3 regions of the Peribacillus sp. NPDC097675 genome follow, and region 3 is predicted to be linked to each of the others. Evidence: riboswitches for the same ligand, from Rfam matches in the RefSeq annotation. Region 3 holds a riboswitch; each other region holds the start of a gene.
What was found. Region 3 has a riboswitch for thiamine pyrophosphate ahead of tenA (thiaminase II). Riboswitches for the same ligand answer to the same signal wherever they lie in the genome.
Positions count from the first base shown of each region.

Region 1: linked by a shared signal. The riboswitch ahead of ACQKL5_RS11500 (3-oxoacyl-ACP reductase) and the one ahead of tenA (thiaminase II) in region 3 are both predicted to bind thiamine pyrophosphate.
Region 2: linked by a shared signal. The riboswitch ahead of thiT (energy-coupled thiamine transporter ThiT) and the one ahead of tenA (thiaminase II) in region 3 are both predicted to bind thiamine pyrophosphate.

Region 1 is NZ_JBNNSK010000007.1:37,351-40,630, forward strand. Features, by position in the region: gene ACQKL5_RS11490 (DUF4352 domain-containing protein) at 1-221, opposite strand, end outside; gene ACQKL5_RS11495 (alkaline phosphatase) at 239-1,606, opposite strand; TPP riboswitch at 1,843-1,947, shown strand; gene ACQKL5_RS11500 (3-oxoacyl-ACP reductase) at 2,027-2,791, shown strand; gene ACQKL5_RS11505 (AbrB family transcriptional regulator) at 2,795-3,280, opposite strand, start outside.
Region 2 is NZ_JBNNSK010000011.1:148,811-152,090, forward strand. Features, by position in the region: gene ACQKL5_RS16850 (ATP-binding protein) at 1-431, opposite strand, end outside; gene ACQKL5_RS16855 (cation diffusion facilitator family transporter) at 639-1,526, opposite strand; TPP riboswitch at 1,776-1,878, shown strand; gene thiT (energy-coupled thiamine transporter ThiT) at 1,979-2,560, shown strand; gene ACQKL5_RS16865 (universal stress protein) at 2,607-3,131, opposite strand.
Region 3 is NZ_JBNNSK010000003.1:210,264-213,543, forward strand. Features, by position in the region: gene thiD (bifunctional hydroxymethylpyrimidine kinase/phosphomethylpyrimidine kinase) at 1-431, opposite strand, end outside; gene thiW (energy coupling factor transporter S component ThiW) at 400-924, opposite strand; gene tenA (thiaminase II) at 934-1,623, opposite strand; TPP riboswitch at 1,730-1,820, opposite strand; TPP riboswitch at 1,889-1,994, opposite strand; SAM riboswitch class I at 2,157-2,260, shown strand; gene ACQKL5_RS06490 (Fur-regulated basic protein FbpA) at 2,428-2,616, shown strand; gene ACQKL5_RS06495 (aspartyl-phosphate phosphatase Spo0E family protein) at 2,864-3,043, shown strand; gene ACQKL5_RS06500 (N-acetyltransferase family protein) at 3,095-3,280, opposite strand, start outside.

The DNA of each region.
Region 1 (3,280 bases), on a different contig from region 3:
AAAGACATTTCACCTTTTGCATCGGAAACTTGTTGACCCACCTCTTTCAATTCACGATCATCCGGAAGTTGAGGATTTGGAACATACACTTCCTTCTTCACCAATGTTTTGGCACTTTCCTCTGTTTTTTCTGTCGCGATTGATTTTTCATCAAAGGCTGGCTGAGTGTTGAGTGCACAAAATGTGGTTAATAAAAAGGCACTTATGAGTAGTCTGTTCACGGAATCCCTCCCAGTATTTATTTTAATAAATCAAAGATGATGGTGGCTTGGTCGGTGTTGTCGACCTGTCCGGCAAAACGCTCCTTATATGGTCCGTATGCATAGACGGGTACATCTTCCCCCGTATGTCCCCCGGTTGTCCAAGCCGTATTGGACCTATTATCAAAAATGGCCTCAATCGCATTGTCGATGGTCGTAACGTTTTTACTCGTGACAGCATCTTTGACCGATTCTATTTCCTCTTTCGTTAGCTTGACTTCATGTTGATCTATATACTGTTGCAAGGTTTTTTCGACATCTGCTCCCTTTACGATGGCATCTGCCATAAAGTCAGGTGTCCGTTTGGCAGCTTTAATCGGCTCGCCGGACCAGTTATACACTCCCTTTGCCCCAATGGAGAATCCTCCCGTTGAATGGTCAGCCGTCGCCACGACTAAGGTATGCTTATCTTTTTTAGCAAAATCAATCGCTGCTTTGTAGGCCTTTTCGAAATCCTCCATTTCACTCATGGCTCCGACAATGTCATTATCATGGCCAGCCCAATCAATTTGGCTTCCTTCCACCATCAAGAAGAATCCGTCCTTATTCTTATTCAAGCGTTGAATCGCCGAGTCTGTCATATCTTCCAATGATGGTGTTTCGGAAGTGCGGTCAATCATTTTGGGTAGGCCCTCTTTAGCAAACAATCCTAAAACCTGTTTGTTTTTATCCTTTACCAGCTGTTTTTTATCCGTCACGTAACTATACCCATCTTTTTTGAATGCTTTTGTCAAATCGACATCGGGCCGTACGAAATTGGATTGACCTCCACCTAAAAGAACGTCGATTTTATGTTGGCCATTTATTAAATCCTTGTAATAATCGTCCGCAATGCCATTCATGTTCTTTCGGTTTTCGTCATGTGCACCAAATGATGCCGGAGTGGCATGAGTGATTTCTGATGTTGCAACAAGGCCAGTCGATTTCCCGCTTTCCTTTGCCGCCTCCAACACCGTTTTGACTTCTGTCTTATCATTGTCGACAGCAATGGCTGCATTATACGTTTTCACACCGGCTGACATCGCCGTTGCTGCTGAAGCAGAATCAGTGATGTTCTGTGTAGGATCTTCTGGGTATGTCATCTGCTGACCCACTAGATATTTATCAAATGCTGTCCTTTCAGCTACAGTCGTAGCAGGTCTATCTTTCAAATATCGGTAAGCGGAAGTATAAGAGACCCCCATTCCATCCCCTATCATGAAAATGACATTTCTAATTTCAGGCTCTTTCTTAGGCTTTCCTTTTGCCAAAACATCGTCATTTGTACCTCCCCACGCTACACTTCCAAAGGCTAATGCAGTAATGATAGCAACCGGCAAGATTCTTTTACTGAATGTACGTCTCATAAAAAACGCCCCCTACTCATTTATTGGAATATTCAATTTCAATATACATCCTGTTCATGTACCTACCATTAAGGAGATGTAAAAAATATAAGAGTATTTTGTAAATGAATCGTAAATGCACCATACTGTAACAGTTTTTAATATCCATACTATTCCTCTTAAGATGGATTATATGAGAAAGAATAGTAACCCTAGAGCACCTTTGTCGTTTATGCTATACTTCAAGGAATTCATATATATAGCACTAGGGGAGCCTTTTTTGGCTGAGAGGAGTGGCAACACTCTGACCCTTTGAACCTGATCTGGCTAGCACCAGCGGAGGGAAGTGGCATTGAACTGAAACTTTTCTCATTCAAGGTCACCCCTCTAATCGGGTGAGCTTTTTTTATGAAAAAAATGGGGTAAGGGAGAGGTTTATTTATGAAGATAAGTGATCAAATTGTATTGGTGACAGGAAGCAGCAGGGGCCTTGGTTCCGCCATCGCTCAAGGGTTTGGTCGGGAGGGTGCCCGGGTCGTGGTCAACTATTTTCAAAGTGGAGATAAAGCCCAGCAAGTGGTTGAAAAAATTGGGCAGAACAGGGCGATTGCAATTCGCGCTGATGTTAGAAACCAGTCGGAAGTCAAAGCTATGTTTCAAAGGGCGAAAATGCATTTTGGTCAACCCATCACAACGATTGTAAATAACGCTTTAGTGAACTTCAGCTTTGATGTAGATAACATTAAAACAGCCGAGACCATTTCATGGGAAGATTATCAATCCCATTTCGAGGGAAGCATAAAAGCATCATTACTTACCGTACAAGCCGGTCGAAAAGACATGATTGAAGGGAAATTCGGACGGATTATCAACATCGGGACCAATCTATTTCAAAATCCCGTCATCGCCTACCATGACTACAATACCAGTAAAGCCGCTCTTCTTGGATTCACACGAAACATGGCGAGTGAATTGGGTAAAGACGGAATCACCGTCAATATGGTTTCAGGGGGCCTGCTAATGAAAACCGACGCAAGTTCTGCAACTTCAGATGAGGTCTTCCACCTCATAGAAGAAAGTACACCACTAAAAAAAGTGACCACCCCAGAAGAGGCAGCCGATGCTGTATTATTCTTTGCCTCTCCGTGGAGCCGAGCCGTGACCGGTCAGAATCTAATTGTTGATGGCGGCCTGGTGATGGGGTAAACACTATGCAGATAAGTCGGGATGTCTATTTTTTTGATTTGCTTGATGGTGTAAGAATTTAAATAATGGCGGCAATGTCACATACACCATTAACACCCTGAGCACCTGAACAGCAACGACAAACATCGGATCGGATTCAAGTGCAACTGAAGTGGCGGTCATTTCCGCCACTCCCCCTGGTGCAAAAGCCAATGAGGTAGTCATAAAGGTCATTCCAGTCATTCTCGAATCGATATACGCACAAAGTATCATCATGAATATAAAAGCAACGGTACTTAAGGAAGACACCACCAGAATTTTTTTCATACCTACGAACATGGCCCTATTGAACTTCGATCCCACGCTTGCACCAATCATGATTTGTGAAACAATCATGAAGCTATCTGGCCACCAGGCATTCAAATCCTTCCCAGCAAGGAGGGAGCCGGATGCTTGGAAAAAGGCAACCGTCAACATACTCCCTACGAGCCAGGGCGCAGGCAACTTGAG
Region 2 (3,280 bases), on a different contig from region 3:
ACCTGCTTCGTTTTTAAATCAGTGAAACTGGTTAGGGCAAAATAAATGACTTTATCGAAATATGAATTCACCTGATGGATAACGGCAGATATTTCTCCTTTAACGACCTCATACTTTAGAAATTGATCGATGATGATAGACCTTCCAATCGAGGTTATAGAAAAGAAAATATCCATATTTAAATGCTGTTTGACTCGGTTAGCAGAAATTTTTTCTCCTAAATCCTTTAATAACTCATCGAAGTTAGTATCTGTTTCTTTTAGTTGTTTCATCAGTGAATTTAAGATTTTTTCTATGTCTTCTTCAAAATAGTCTATATAACTATCCGGTAAATGTTTCAAGCGCTCTTTCCATTCGGTAAGGATAGTAGTTTTATGAGAAGATAGGAAGTGAAGAGTCATTTCTCGATTCAATACCATTTTGCCCTCCATCGTGTAGGAAAATGAATTTTTTTACTTTATTATGAATTAATTTGAATATAATTCCAAAACTTATATACGTTTTTAATAATACCAGATTAAAAGCTTTCTTTAAATACTCATTTAATGGGGGATATGTGCAGGAGTTTCGCGGTTATTATTAATTGTAGGTAAATAACGTAAAAATAAGGTTTTGTATATTAAAAAAGGTACCGCAAATTATTGACGGGTACCTTTTTTTTGAAATACATATGGTTCAATATGAACGATGACATGTTTAATGCCATGTTCCTTTAGAAGGTTTTCTTCCACCTTCACAGTGATATCGTGACTTTGGATGACGGTCAAAAGCGGATTGACATGAACGGTAGCTTCGACAAGGATTTCATTTCCATGCATTCGAGCTTTAATTTCACTCATGTCTTTCACACCATCCGTTAGCTCGATGGTTTGACCGATTTGTTGTAGATGTTGCTCATCGAACCCATCCGTCAAAGAGAGTGAAGCGGCATGGAAAATGTCCCAAGCGGTTTTACAAATCATCAAACCCACCACCAATGCCGCGACGGCATCTAACCATGAAATTCCGATTGTGCTCCCGATGATACCTATGAAAGCGCCGATACTAACCAAAGCATCCGAACGATTATCCTGTGCAACAGCATGAATGGAAGCACTTTTTGTCTTTTTGCTCAATGCTAAATTGTAGCGATAGATTCCGTACATGAAGATGGCGGAGAATAAAGCGACGTAAGCAGTAAACATATCGGGTACAACTGACGTATCCTGTGAGAAGAAAGATTCAATGGCACTGTATATGACCTGTAGGCCAACCGTGATCATAATGAAGGCAGCAACCAATGAAGCTACGGTTTCAGCTCTCAGATGACCGTATGAATGATTATCATCAGGTGGTCTTTTCGATATTTTTAAACCTACTAATACAGCAACAGAGGCAATGATATCGGTTGTGTTATTTAATCCATCTGCCCAAAGCCCCTTGGAGTCACCAAAATAACCAAATGTTAATTTGAGGGCTGACAAGAATATATATGCGGCAATACTGATATAGGCTCCCTTTTCAGCAGAAATTGAATGTTTATCCATGTCTTTTCCCCCTCGTGCAAAATAGCCTTAATAAAGATATCAAATCTAACCGTAGTGAGTCTATAGAAAAATTGTCGTCTTAATCCATCTAACTTGGTTTATGCCATGTGTATTGAAGGTATGTAAAGAAGTTGGTTATGTGAAAAAATATAACCAATAAAAGGGAAGGTGGAAAAGGATTCTTTGCATTTATTTACTTGTTATTTATAGAAACTAGTAGTATATTCTAACCGAGGATTAAAAATTAAATACTTCCACAAGGGGAGCCAAGTTGGCTGAGAGTGAACGTTTGAGTTCAGACCCTATGAACCTGTTAGTTAGTACTAGCGTAGGGATGTGGTTTTGGATAGCAATACTGGGCATCCATTACCGCCCTGGTGTTGCTTTTTTGTATGCAAAAAAAAGCAACACGGGAACTCATGGGCACTTTTGCACGTGGAGAAGGGTGAGAGATGATGAAGCATAAAACATTATTCATGACCGAGGTTGCCATTTTTTCTGCATTGGCATTACTGCTGGATTTAGTCTCCGGCTTCGTTTTTGCAAGGATTTGGCCGCAGGGGGGATCGATTTCCATTGCCATGGTGCCCATTTTTTTAATGGGCTATCGCTGGGGGATCAAGGGCGGAATGGCAACCGGTTTATTATTGGGACTTTTGCAGTTAGTCACTACGCCGGTCCAAATCATGACACCGCTTCAGGGATTCATAGATTACTTCCTTGCCTTTACCGTCGTAGGAATTTCTGGATTATTCATGAATGGATTCGTGAATAATTATAAAGAGGAAAACCGTTTGAAAGCGAAATTATTTGGAATAGGCGGCATGTTCGTGGGCAGTTTTCTGAGGTTTATCTGTCATTTTACATCAGGTATCGTTTTCTTTGGTAAATATGCGCCAGAAGGACAGCCAGTCGTTCTTTATTCATTAATCTACAATGGGACATATATGCTGATTAGTTTTATCTTATCTGCGGTCGTGATAATGGTGCTTTATTCGGCTGCTTCAAATGTTTTAATCAAAAAAGCCTATTAAGGTAAATGAGAAAAGGGCCGGCTCAAGGATGAGCCGGCCCTTATTGTCATTTTGCAATAAATACCGAGCAAGGTGCATGCTTGGCGATGGAGCTACTTGTGCTTCCAAGGAAAAATCGTTCCAAACCACTCTTGGAACTGTTACCGACAATAATTAGATCGGCATCGGTTCGCTTTGCGTACTCACATATACTATCGGGGGCATTACCTTCCAATATCTCAACTTCCCCTATAATGCCATATTCATTTAGCAGGCTTAGTAAGTTACTTTCGGCGATCCTTGCGTTATTTTCAAAAACGGAGGGAGTATCGTTAGCCCGCATTTGAAGCTGATGCTCCACTTCTGTAACGGGATGCGTTTGTGAGGGATCAACATAAAAGCCTGCAGCCGGAACGAATCCTGGAGCTGATGCACTTTCAATAATGCGGTTGTCCCCCTTTTCATTCAACACTTGAACAATGGTCATTACAGCATCAGGAAATGCTTTTTTTAATGTGGCTCCGTATTCTATTGCCCGATTACTATCTTCATTTCCATCATGCGCGATGACAATTCGTTTCAATTCCTTCATCTGATCATCTCTCCCCATATTATGTCATTACAGGTTATATACCCGTTTTTTCTGGTTTCATCCCTTTTTCAAAGGTATATTGATTATTAAATAGGGTATAGGGTATGAGAAAAGACTAGACTACATAGGATGCATGCACTTTTGTGGAA
Region 3 (3,280 bases):
AGGACTTCGGCTTCAGGTATATTGGGTGTAACAAGTGTAGCAAGTGGAAGTAAGTCGGTTCTCAACGATGAAATGGCCCCTTCATCCAGCAGATGGTGCCCGCTTTTGGATATCATGACAGGATCAAGGACGACGGTGGCAGTCTTGAATAACTTAAGTGAATTTGCAACGGTTTCGACGGTCTCCTTAGATCCAAGCATTCCTATTTTTACTGCATCGACATGAATGTCTTCAAAAATGGCCGCAATTTGATCGGTAATCATGGCTGAATCGATAGGTTGGACTGAGCGAACTTCCATGGTGTTTTGCGCCGTGACAGCTGTGATAACAGACATGCCATAAACCCCATGTGCCGAAAAAGTCTTTAAATCAGCTTGAATTCCGGCTCCACCCCCTGAGTCAGATCCCGCGATTGTTAGTGCTGTTTTCATATAATAACCTCCTCATATAATGATTTTTCAAGAGACCTTTCAATAAAAGAAGGGCTAAAAGTGACCCCATTAATGAACTAAGAAGAAAAGCTGGTACAAAACCAAAAAGCGCCGCCTTTTTTCCCAATAATAAGACAGCTATTGGATAACAGGCCAAAGAACCAAGAATGCCGGTCCCCAATATTTCACCTAAGCAGGCGAACCCCATCTTTTTTGTTTTCTGGTAAAGCACCGCGGCCAGGAGGGCACCAATCATGCTTCCCGGAAACGCAAAAATGGAACCAGTACCTGTCATGTTTCTGATAAGGGAAACCAAAAAGGCTTGTGTCACAGCAAAAAACGGTCCCAATATAACGGCTGTGATGACATTAACTACATGCTGAATAGGAAAGATCTTTGCATATCCAACCGGGACAAAAACGAACGAACTAGTTAAGGTAGTGATTGCCGTGAACATGCCAGTCAGCGTCATTTTCCGTAATAATTTGCTCATACTTAACATTCAAAGCGGCCAATCATGTTCGTTGTGAACCATATCCCAAAATAAATATTCATATCGGGAGGTCATTAAAAAGTGTTTCTCTAATTTATTTTGTTCTTTTTCAGGTAAACCTTCAGTCAGCTCATCTAAAAGCTTAGCTAACCATATATGGGATTCGGCGAATTCAGGAGATGAATACGATTCAATCCACTGGGCATAACGATTTGTCGGTAACGCTTTTCCGTTTTGTTCTTTTAATAGCAGACCAATCTCATAATAATCCCAAGCACATGGAAGCAAACAGGCGACAATGTCAGCCAGTGTCCCGTGATGTGCGGCATTTAGCATATAGCCTGTATAGGCAAGGGTAATGGGCGTGGGTTCGGTTTTTTCTAATTCTTCCGAGCTGATTCCGAACTCTTTGCAGTAGTTCCGATGCAAATTCATTTCTACATGGAGAGTCTCATTTAAAATACCTGCAAACTTGGCCATGGTTTCCATATCGTTAGCCTTGATAGCACCTAAAGCGAAAAGTTTGGAATACTCGATAAGATAGATATAATCCTGCTTCAAGTAATAGGCAAATTTACTTTCTGAAAGCGTTCCATCTCCAATTGCCTGAACAAAGGGATGTGTATGATTCCTTTTCCAGATTTCTTTTGCACGATTGTGAAGTCTCTCGCTGAAAGATTCTAATTGGGTATTCGTCATGGTTTTTTCCTCCTTGATTTCATTCACATACTTAGGAAGGCTTAGTGCTTATAAATGAAGAACAGCCGCTTTCAATTAGAAAGCGGCTGTTCTAGGAATGGACGGATCCCTTTACAACCTGCTTTCCTCCGCTGGTATGACCCAGATCAGGTACAAAGGGTTTGATTCTCAGCCTAATGGCTCCCCTAGCAGTCTGCTATTAAATTACATAAAAAACCCGTTCCTGAAAACGGAACGGGGTAGATGGATAAAGTCAAACGTACGAAGACGATATCATCCACTTTCCTCCGCCGGTATGAGCCGGGTCAGGTTCAAAGGGTCCGGAACAACATTCCATCTCAGTCTTTATAAAGACTCCCCTAGTGGTAATTCGTATGTGATTAGTGTCATCATAACAGATAAAAAGGAAAATGCAACCGAAAAGCCCGTTTTCTAAAAGAGTTTAATAGGTGAAAAGTATAAAAAATATTGAATGCAATTGACTTTTGGTTGTTATTGATATAAAATCATGTCGAAATCATTTATATATCATATTCTTATCCAGAGAGGTGGAGGGACTTGGCCCTAAGAAACCTCGGCAACAGGCCCATCGTGGTACTGTGCTTCTTCCAACAAGCGTATGCTTGGGAGATAAGAAGAGACGAACGGACCTCTGTCAACCTCTTCTTGGATTAGAAGGGGTTTTTATTTTTGTTAAATGATGTTTAAGGAAACTGCAAAAAAGGTATATATATTTTGGCTTAAGCGAAGCCTATAAGATTAAGCTTATTCAGAAGTATGAACCTAAGGAAAGGAGCCATTTATATGGCAGAGTTTTTCGAGAAAAAAGAACAGAGGAGAGCATTATTGATAGAAGAACTACTATCTAATGGTGTATATAAAACCTCTGATGAAAAGCATTTATATGATGCTCCATTAAAAGCTCTTGAGGATGAATATAGAATTATTATAGATAGAACAGGTAATGAGTCACCTCCAGAATGTATGACATAGCTAATATGTTACTATCATTAAATTAATAGCTAAAAGAAAAGAAGAAGCATTTGCTGCATGATAGAGCAAGTGCTTCTTCTTTTTATAAACTGACATAATTAGTACATAAATTGGTATGTGTATGGGTAAATTTTCACACATATACCTTGAAAAAACATATTTAAATCATAGAATATGATTGATTTTAACTAGTATTTTGATTATGATGAAAAGTGTAAAATACTTGAAAAAATGGGAAGTGATAATATTGCAGTATTCTCATATAACAGTGGATAAAATAGAAGAAAAGCGAAAAGAAATGATCAAGTTAGCAACGAATTATGGTTTTACAAGCAGACTTGCCGTTCAAGCAAGCCAAGAGTTGGATTCGTTGCTAAACGCTGTGACATCTGTAAAATACTTAGATCATGCACTTCCAAAAAATTAAATTGAATAAAGTTCTTCTAAAAACAAATCTAGTCCATTGCCTCTAAATGAGTCATGTAGTGACACGTTTACCAAGGATGACCAAATCGCGTTCCACTCCATCGAGTTCTGCCACTTTTGGTAAATGGGCCCACTTTTCAAAACCGAATTTAGAAAAAAGGTTAATGCTTGGTTTATTGTGAGCGAAAATGAATCCAAGAAGTGTCTTTACTCCTACATTTGGACTCACCTCTATAGC